DNA from 2 places in the Streptomyces sp. cmx-4-9 genome. Region 1 is predicted to be linked to the other one. Evidence: riboswitches for the same ligand, from Rfam matches in the RefSeq annotation. Region 1 holds a riboswitch; the other holds the start of a gene.
The links. Region 1 has a riboswitch for ZMP and ZTP ahead of glyA (serine hydroxymethyltransferase). Riboswitches for the same ligand answer to the same signal wherever they lie in the genome.

Region 2: linked by a shared signal. The riboswitch ahead of ACLJTM_RS17035 (bifunctional 5,10-methylenetetrahydrofolate dehydrogenase/5,10-methenyltetrahydrofolate cyclohydrolase) and the one ahead of glyA (serine hydroxymethyltransferase) in region 1 are both predicted to bind ZMP and ZTP.

What each region holds. Positions count from the first base shown of each region.
Region 1 is NZ_JAEBEE010000001.1:10,989-15,774, reverse strand. It holds gene ACLJTM_RS00075 (hypothetical protein) at 1-101, shown strand, start outside; gene ACLJTM_RS00070 (glutathionylspermidine synthase family protein) at 127-1,326, shown strand; gene rocD (ornithine--oxo-acid transaminase) at 1,431-2,636, opposite strand; ZMP/ZTP riboswitch at 2,756-2,846, shown strand; gene glyA (serine hydroxymethyltransferase) at 2,881-4,164, shown strand; gene trpS (tryptophan--tRNA ligase) at 4,406-4,786, shown strand, end outside.
Region 2 is NZ_JAEBEE010000005.1:140,059-144,844, reverse strand. It holds gene ACLJTM_RS17040 (4a-hydroxytetrahydrobiopterin dehydratase) at 1-206, opposite strand, end outside; gene ACLJTM_RS17035 (bifunctional 5,10-methylenetetrahydrofolate dehydrogenase/5,10-methenyltetrahydrofolate cyclohydrolase) at 563-1,408, opposite strand; ZMP/ZTP riboswitch at 1,460-1,553, opposite strand; gene ACLJTM_RS17030 (methyltransferase domain-containing protein) at 1,611-2,372, shown strand; gene ACLJTM_RS17025 (RNA polymerase sigma factor) at 2,589-4,169, shown strand; gene ACLJTM_RS17020 (hypothetical protein) at 4,315-4,786, opposite strand, start outside.

The DNA of each region.
Region 1 (4,786 bases):
GCTCCGTCGTGAACGGCAGGGCGTCCGGCGGGAGTTTCGACAAGTCCGCCGTCACCCGCGGCGGCATAGGCAAGAGCCACTCCGGCTCCAGCGGCGGCTGAGCGAACCCGAGGGAACTGCGCACTGATGAAGCGGCACACCATCGAACCCCGCCCCGACTGGCAGAAGACGGTCGAGGAGCAGGGGCTGATCTACCCCCTCACCCGCTACCCCGACGACTCCCTGCGCCCCTACTGGGACGAGAGCGCCTACTACTCCTTCTCCCTCCCCGAGGTCGAGGCGCTGGAGAACGTCGTGGAGGAGCTGCACGCCATGTGCCTGGCCGCCGCCGCGCACATCGTCGAGCACGACCGCTTCGCGGACCTCGGCATCACCGACCCGGCCCTCGCCGCGCAGGTCGCCGAGTCGTGGCGGCGGCGCGCCGAGCAGCCCTCCCTGTACGCCCGCTTCGACCTGCGCTACGACGGCGCCAGCCCGGCCAAGATGCTGGAGTACAACGCCGACACCCCCACCTCCCTGGTGGAGGCGGCCAGCCCGCAGTGGTTCTGGATGGAGGAGCGCTTCCCCGGCGCCGACCAGTGGAACTCCCTCCACGAGCGGCTCGTCGACGCCTGGCGCCGCCAGGCCGAACTGCTCCCGGCCGGGCCGGTGCACTTCGCGCACTCCGAGACCGACGAGCTCGGCGAGGACCTGATGACGGTGGCCTACCTCCAGGAGACCGCCGAGCAGGCCGGTCTGGACACCGATGCGCTGTCCGTCGAGCGGATCGGCTGGGACAGCCTCTCCGGCCGGTTCGTGGACGAGAAGCTCCGCTTCATCCGCAGCTGTTTCAAGCTGTACCCGTGGGAGTGGCTGGCCACGGACGAGTTCGGCCCGCAGGTCCTGGGCACCTACGACCACGGCGGGGGCTCCGGCACCACCTGCTGGATCGAGCCGCTGTGGAAGATGCTGCTGTCCAACAAGGCGCTCCTGGCGATCCTCTGGGAGTTGTTCCCGGAGCACCCGAACCTGCTGCCCGCCTACCTCGACGGCCCCCGTGAACTGGCGGAGCCCGGCGGCCCCGGCTACGTCGCGAAGCCGCTGCTCGGCCGGGAGGGCGCCGGCGTCACCCTCCACGAGGCGGGCGCCGCCGGCGAGCCGTTCGTGCCCGAGGAGGGGGAGCGGTACTGCTTCCAGGCCCTCGCCCCGCTGCCCGACTTCGACGGCAACCGGGTGGTGCTCGGCGCCTGGGTCGTCGAGGACGAGGCGGCGGGCCTGGGCATCCGCGAATCCGCGGGGCCGGTCACGGACGAGTACGCCCGCTTCCTGCCCCACGTCATCCTCTGACCGCCCGGGCCCGCGACCGGCCGCCGCCGCCCGGCCCGCGCTGCCCGGCCCGCGCCTGCCCGGGCGGGCGGGCGCGGGCGGGCGCGCGCGGGCGCGGATTCGGCCTAGGCGCCGAGGACCGACCGGAGCTGGTCCAGGCCCCAGTCCAGGTCCTCCTTGTCGATCACCAGCGGCGGCGCGATCCGGATCGTCGACCCGTGGGTGTCCTTCACCAGCACCCCGAGCTCCATCAGCTTCTCGGAGATCTCCCGGCCGGTACCCCGCGAGGGGTCGACGTCCACGCCCGCCCACAGCCCGCGGCCCCGCACGGCGGTCACCGCGCCCCCGCGCACCAGCAGGCCCAGCTGCCGGTGCAGGTGCTCGCCGAGCTCGGTGGCGCGCTGCTGGTACTCGCCGGTCCGGAGCATCGCGACGACCTCCAGGGCCACCGCGCAGGCGAGCGGGTTCCCGCCGAAGGTGGACCCGTGCTGGCCGGGCCGGAACACCCCCAGCACGTCCCGGTCGGCGACGACCGCCGACACCGGCACCACCCCGCCGCCCAGCGCCTTGCCGAGCAGGTACACGTCCGGGACGACCCCCTCGTGCTCGCAGGCGAAGGTCTTGCCGGTTCGCCCCAGACCCGACTGGATCTCGTCCGCGACGAACAGGACGTTCCGCTCGCGGGTGAGCTCCCGTACGCCCTGGAGGTAGCCGGCCGGCGGCACCAGCACCCCCGCCTCCCCCTGGATCGGCTCCAGCAGCACGGCCACGGTGTTCTCCGTGACGGCCGCGGCGAGGGCGGTGAGGTCCCCGTACGGCACGATCTCGAAGCCCGGCGTGTAGGGGCCGAAGTGGTCGCGGGCGTCGTGGTCGGTGGAGAAGCCCACGATCGTCGTCGTCCGGCCGTGGAAGTTGTCGGCCGCCACCACGATCTTGGCGTGCCCGTCCGGCACCCCCTTGACCTCGTACCCCCACTTGCGGGCCGTCTTCACGGCCGTCTCCACCGCCTCCGCGCCCGTGTTCATGGGCAGCACCATGTCCTTGCCGCACAGCGCGGCGAGTTCGGTACAGAACTCGGCGAAGCGGTCGTGGTGGAAGGCGCGCGAGGTGAGGGTGACCCGCTCCAGCTGCGCGCGGGCGGCGTCGATCAGCCGACGGTTGCCGTGGCCGAAATTGAGCGCCGAGTACCCGGCCAGCATGTCGAGGTACCTGCGGCCCTCCACGTCGGTCATCCACGCGCCCTCCGCGGACGCGACCACCACGGGCAGGGGATGGTAGTTGTGCGCGCTGTGCGCTTCGGCGGAGCGGATGGCATCAGCAGTTGTCGACACGGGGTCTCCGATCGTCCTTCTTGCCGGGTGGGCCGGTGACGAGAGTGGCGTCACCTTCCTATCGTCGCTCGTATGCCGGACGCAGAAACCTCTCCCGTGACACGCCCGCTATGGTGGACGGTACGCACGGCGACTGGCGTACGGGGAACCAACTCCGGGGGAGCCGTGCGCGTTCGACCGCACACAAGGCCGCTCGCCTGGGCTTCGCGGGGTACCGATCACATCGACCCCGGAGGAGCCCGCCATGTCCGCGAGCCGCCGTCCCGCCCACAGCCACCCTTCCCTGTGGGCCACCGACCCCGAGCTGGCGTCCTTCGTCGCCGCCGAGGAAGTCCTCCAGGCGCAGACCCTGCGCCTGATCCCCAGCGAGAACTACGTGTCCGCAGCCGTCCTCGAAGCCTCCGGGACGGTCCTGCAGAACAAGTACAGCGAGGGCTACCCCGGCCGCCGCTACTACGAGGGCCAGCAGAACATCGACCGCGTCGAGGCCCTGGCCGTGGAACGGGCCAAGGGGCTGTTCGGCGTGGACCACGCCAACGTGCAGCCGTACTCCGGCTCCCCGGCCAACCTCGCCGTCTACCTGGCCTTCGCGAAGCCCGGTGACACCGTCATGGGCATGGCCCTGCCGATGGGCGGCCACCTCACGCACGGGTGGGGGGTCTCCGCGACCGGCTCCTGGTTCCGCGGCGTGCAGTACGGCGTCCAGGCCGGGACCGGGCTCATCGACTACGACGCGGTGCGCGACCTCGCGCTCGCCGAACGGCCCAAGCTGATCTTCTGCGGCGGCACCGCCCTGCCCCGCACCATCGACTTCGCCGCCTTCGCCTCCATCGCCGCGGAGGCGGGATCGGTCCTGGTCGCCGACGTCGCGCACATCGCCGGCCTGATCGCGGGCGGCGCGCACCCCTCCCCGGTCGGGCACGTGGACGTGGTCTCCACCACCACCCACAAGACGCTGCGCGGCCCGCGCGGCGCGATGCTGATGTGCCGCGCGGAGCACGCGAAGGCCATCGACAAGGCGGTCTTCCCCGGCCTGCAGGGCGGCCCGCACAACCAGACCACGGCCGGCATCGCGGTGGCCCTGCACGAGGCGGCGCAGCCCTCCTTCACGGCGTACGCACACCAGGTCGTCGCCAACGCCAAGGCCCTCGCCGAAGCCCTGCTGGAGCGCGGATTCGACCTGGTCTCGGGGGGCACCGACAACCACCTGATCCTGATCGACCTGACCGGGAAGGCCGTCCCGGGCAAGACCGCCGCCAAGGCCCTGGACCGGGCGGGCATCGTCGTGAACCACAACACGGTCCCCTTCGACCCCCGCAAGCCCTTCGACCCCTCGGGCATCCGCATCGGCACCCCGTCGCTGACCTCGCGCGGCCTGACCCCGGGACACATGCCCGCGGTCGCCGAGTGGATCTCGCGGGGGGTCGACGCAGCCGCCAAGGGCGACGAGCAGGCCCTGGCCGCCGTACGCGCCGAGGTCACCGACCTGATGGCCGCCTTCCCGGCGCCGGGCCTCCCGCTGTCCTGAACCCGCGGCGGCCGGTGTCCGGAGCACGGCTGCGGACACCGGCCGGCGGCGCCCGCCCCACGGGGCGCCGCCCCGCCCGCCCCGCCCGCCCGCCGCGTAAGCGGTCGCTCGGCCGGGGCGGTATCCGGACGCCCCGCTACCGCCGGGTACCCGTGCGCGGCACGGGCCGGACCGGGGCGGCCCGCAGGGATCCGGCCAGCGGCGGGCCCGAGCCCGCCCCCGCACCTGAGAGAATGAAGCCATGGCTTCTGATCGTCCTCGCGCGCTCTCCGGCATCCAGCCCACCTCCGGTTCGTTCCACCTCGGGAACTACCTCGGAGCCATCCGCCAGTACGTCGCCCTTCAGGAGACGCACGACGCCTTCTACATGGTCGTCGACCTGCACGCGATCACCATGCCGCAGGATCCGAAGGAACTCCGCGCGAACACCCGGCTGTCCGCCGCGCAGCTCCTCGCCGCGGGCCTGGACCCCGAGCGCTGCACCCTCTTCGTCCAGAGCCACGTGCCCGAACACGCGCAGCTCGGCTGGGTCATGAACTGCATCACCGGCTTCGGCGAGGCCAGCCGCATGACGCAGTTCAAGGACAAGTCCGCCAAGGGCGGCGTCAACAACGCCACCGTC
Region 2 (4,786 bases), on a different contig from region 1:
AGGCGGACCGTGTCGTAGCCCAGGGTCAGGTCGGAGTGGTGGTTCAACTCCTGCTGCACGGACGCGATGTGGGCGACCAGGGCGCTCGCCCCGAAATGGCTGCCCAGCCGGTAGGTGCGGACGATCCGGTCCTCCTCGAAGGCCCAGCCCGGAAGTTCCCGCAGGCGGTCCTCGATCTCCTTCTGCGACAGCGGTTCACTCGGCATGCACCGGCTCCTTCTCTGGGGACGTGCCGTCAAGGTTCGCACGGCGAAGGCCGGTACGTACCCGCCGTGCCGTCCCGAGCGGGCTCAGGCACATCCCGCCCGTCACCTGGATGACGTACACCCCGACCAGCCACGTCAGGGGGACCTTCGCACCGCCGGAGGCGAGGGCGGCGGCCGCGGACATGACCACGACGCAGGCTCCGGTCAGCAGCAGGGCCGGGCCGCACGTGAGCGGGTGCTCATCCGGCGAGCCCGCGCGGGTGCCGCTTCGGGCTCCGGGGGTTGCCCGGGGAAACGCGACGCCCCGGGCCGAAGGGTCCGGGGCGTTCGCCGTGCGCGGGGGGTGCGGGGACGGGTCAGAGGTCCGCGAGGTCCAGCCCGGCCTGCGCGGCCGCCGCCTGCACGGTCTGCTCCAGCAGGACGGCGATGGTCATCGGGCCCACTCCGCCGGGGACCGGGGTGATCAGCGAGGCGCGGGCGGCGGCCGACTCGAAGTGCACGTCGCCGACGTTGCCCTCGTTGTAGCCGGCGTCCAGGACCACCGCACCGGGCTTGATGTCCTCGCCGCGGATGAACTCGGCCTTGCCGACGGCGGCGACCAGCACATCCGCCTGGCGCACGATCGACGGCAGGTCGCGGGTGCGCGAGTGGCAGTAGGTGACGGTGGCGTTCTGTTCCAGGAGCAGCATCCCCGCGGGCTTGCCGAGGATCGCGCTGCGGCCCACGACCACGGCGTGCTTGCCGGTCAGGTCCACGTCGTAGGCGGCGAGGAGCCACATGATCCCGCCGGGGGTGCAGGAGACGAAGCCGGGCAGCCCGAAGCCCATGGCGGCGAACGAGTGCATGGTGACCCCGTCGACGTCCTTGCCCGGGGCGATGGCCTCGAAGGCGGCGCGCTCGTCGATGTGGTGCGGGACGGGGTGCTGGAGCAGGATGCCGCTGACCCCGGGGTCCTCGGAGAGCGCGGTGAGGGCGGCCACCAGTTCCTCGGTGGTGGTCCCGGCCGGCAGCTCCACGTGGCGGGAGGTGATCCCGGCCTTGGCGCAGCGGTTCTGCTTCATGCGCACGTAGGTCACGGAGGCGGGGTCCTCGCCGACCAGTACGGTCGCCAGGCAGGGAGCCGTCCCGGTGCGTGCGGTGATCTTCGCCGCGAGGGCGGCGGTCTCCTCGGAGATGCTGCGGGCGAGGGCGGTGCCGTCCATCAGCTGGGCAGTGGCAGTCGTCACGGGGTCTCCTGAACGTCGCTGCGGATCGCGGTTCGCCCAGGCGCGCGGCAGTCGGCGTACACCGGTACGCCGGGCCGCTCCCCGGTGGTGATCCACCCGAACGCCAGTCACGGCCCGCGGACCACTCTAGTCGACATATCTGCTGGATCACCGGAGTCCAACCTGGGACGATCGGGACATGACGCGCACTTTCGACCATCTCGTCGCCGAGGCCGAGTCCGTCTCCGTGGACGGCTGGGACTTCTCCTGGCTGGACGGCCGGGCCACCGAGCAGCGCCCCTCCTGGGGCTACCAGGGACTGCTGCGGGAGCGGCTGGCCTCGGTCCGCTCCGTGCTCGACATCCAGACCGGCGGCGGCGAGCTGCTCGCCGGAGCCGCCCCGCTGCCCCCGCTGACCGTGGCCACGGAGTCCTGGCCGCCGAACGTGCAGAAGGCCACCGAGCTGCTGCACCCGCTGGGCGCGGTGGTGGTCGTCGATGCCGACGAGCCGCCACTGCCTTTCGGCGACGGGGCCTTCGAGCTGGTCGCGAGCCGGCACCCGGTGACCGTCTGGTGGGACGAGATCGCGCGGGTCCTGCGGCCGGGCGGCGCCTACCTGTCCCAGCAGGTCGGCCCGGCGAGCGTCTTCGAGCTCGTCGAGTTCTTCCTGGGGCCGCAGCCCGAGGAGGTGCGGCGCCGCCGGCACCCCGACGACGCGGTGGCCGCGGCGGCGGCGGCCGGGCTGGAGGTGGTCGATCTGCGCTCCGAACGCCTGCGCACCGAACTCCACGACATCGGAGCCGTGATCTACTTTCTCCGGAAGGTGATCTGGATGGTGCCGGGCTTCACGGTCGGGCTCCACCGGGACCGGCTGCGCGCTCTGCACGAACGGATCCAGCGCGAGGGCCCGTTCGTCGCACATACCGCTCGTTTCCTCATCGAAGCCCGCAGATCGGACTGACGGAAGAGGCGGACGGATCCGCACCGGAAGGGGTTGCGCGGACACAGCGTGGCGCAGGTCACTCAATTCAGCGCGTAACGAATCGACTCGGGCGTGCGATGAACCGACAGGTGTCCTCGTGCGGCCCCGGAATACCGACCCCCCTCGGGTCTGTTTCCCGAGTTCGCGCGATGATGTCCCGTCCACCCCTTATCTGTTCGCAACGAGAGGCTCCTTGTGTCGCTCAGCCCGTCCCGTACGTTCCCTCCGGAGATCGCCGAATCGGAGGCCCTCGTCGCGCTCGTCGAGCGCGGCCGCGAGCAGGGTCACATCAACGGTGACGACGTGCGCCAGGCCTTCGAGGCCGGCCGCATCCCGGTGGACCAGTGGAAGCGGGTCCTGCGCAGCCTGAACCAGGTCCTCGACGAGGAGGGTGTCGCCCTTCACGTCAGCGCGGCGCCCGCCACCAAGGCTCCGGCCAAGAAGCCCCGCAAGGCCGCCGCTCCCGCCCGCACCGTGGCCAAGAAGGCCGCCGCCGCGCCGCGCCCCATCGGCGCGCGCAAGACCGCGGCCGCCCCCGTCGCCGCCGCGGCGGCGATATCGGCCGCCACCGACGAGGCCGCCGTTCCCGAGGACTCGGCCGAAGCGGCTGCCGAGCCGAAGAAGCGCGCCGTGAAGAAGACCGCCGTGAAGAAGACGGCCGTCAAGAAGACGGCCGCGGCGAAGAAGACCGGCGCCAAGGACTCCGACGAGGCCGAGACCCCCGCGGCCGAGGGCGAGGACTGGGCGGCCGAGGACATCGCCGACGAGGCCGAGGAGGAGACGCCGAAGGCCGGCGGCACCCAGGGCTTCGTCCTGTCGGACGACGACGAGGACGACGCCCCGGCACAGACGGTCATGGTGGCCGGCGCCACCGCCGACCCCGTCAAGGACTACCTGAAGCTCATCGGCAAGGTGCCGCTCCTCAACGCCGAGCAGGAGGTGGAGCTGGCCAAGCGCATCGAGGCCGGCCTCTTCTCCGAGTACAAGCTCGAAGAGGAGGAGGACCACAAGCCCGCGTTCAAGCGCGAGCTGGAGATCCTCGTCGAGGACGGCCGCCGCGCCAAGAACCACCTGCTGGAGGCCAACCTCCGCCTCGTGGTGTCCCTGGCCAAGCGCTACACGGGCCGCGGCATGCTCTTCCTGGACCTGATCCAGGAGGGCAACGTCGGCCTGATCCGCGCCGTGGAGAAGTTCGACTACACCAAGGGCTTCAAGTTCTCCACGTACGCGACCTGGTGGATCCGGCAGGCGATCACCCGCGCCATGGCGGACCAGTCGCGCACCATCCGCATCCCCGTCCACATGGTCGAGATCATCAACAAGCTGGCGCGCGTCCAGCGCCAGATGCTCCAGGACCTCGGCCGGGAGCCCACTCCGGAGGAGCTGGGCAAGGAACTCGACATGACCCCCGAGAAGGTCATCGAGGTCCAGAAGTACGGCCGCGAGCCGATCTCCCTGCACACCCCCCTGGGTGAGGAGGGCGACAGCGAGTTCGGCGACCTCATCGAGGACTCCGAGGCGGTCGTGCCCGCGGACGCGGTGTCCTTCACGTTCCTGCAGGAGCAGCTCCAGTCGATCCTGGGCACGCTCTCGGAGCGCGAGGCGGGCGTGGTCTCCATGCGCTACGGCCTCAACGACGGCCAGCCGAAGACCCTGGACGAGATCGGCCGCGTGTACGGGGTCACCCGTGAGCGGATCCGCCAGATCGAGTCCAAGACCATGTCGAAGCTGCGTCACCCGTCCCGTTCGCAGGTGCTGCGCGACTACCTCGACTAGACCGCGGCGGCCGGCCCCCGGCCGGCCGGTTCCCGGGCCCCGTCCCGTATGCCGAAGCCCGCGCCGTACGGCGCCGCGTCACCGCAGGTGACACGTGCGCCGCCACGGCGCGGGCTTCGGCGTGCGGGACGGCGGCGCCCTGCGCTCAGTGGATCACCCGGAAGCTGCGCCAGGGGAGGCTGGCCGGCGCCGTCACGTTCGAGAGGGTGGTGGCGACGTAGATGCCGTCCTCGCGGTCGCCCTTGCTGCAGTCCGGGGTCCGGTAGAGGACGACGTCGACCAGGGTGTTGTTCTCGACGTGGGTGGCCCCGTGGGGGACCTCGATCCGGTGGCACCCCTTGACGGGGGTGTTGGAGTAGCTCACCTCGACCGGGGAGTCGTGGCCCCGGAAGCTGAGCATGCCCACCGTGCTCCGGCCCAGACCCGAGCACGCGGTGGCGGTCAGCAGCAGCGCTGCGACCCCGGTCATGACGCCGATACGCCGGGTGTGGGTCATGGCGCGGTCCTCGTCTGTGCGGTGGCGGCGGTCAGTGGCCACAGCCTGCCCCGGCGCGCCGGGGACGGCATCCGGGGTGTGGCCGTTCGGGTGACCCTGCGCGACGGCGTACGGGGTCCGC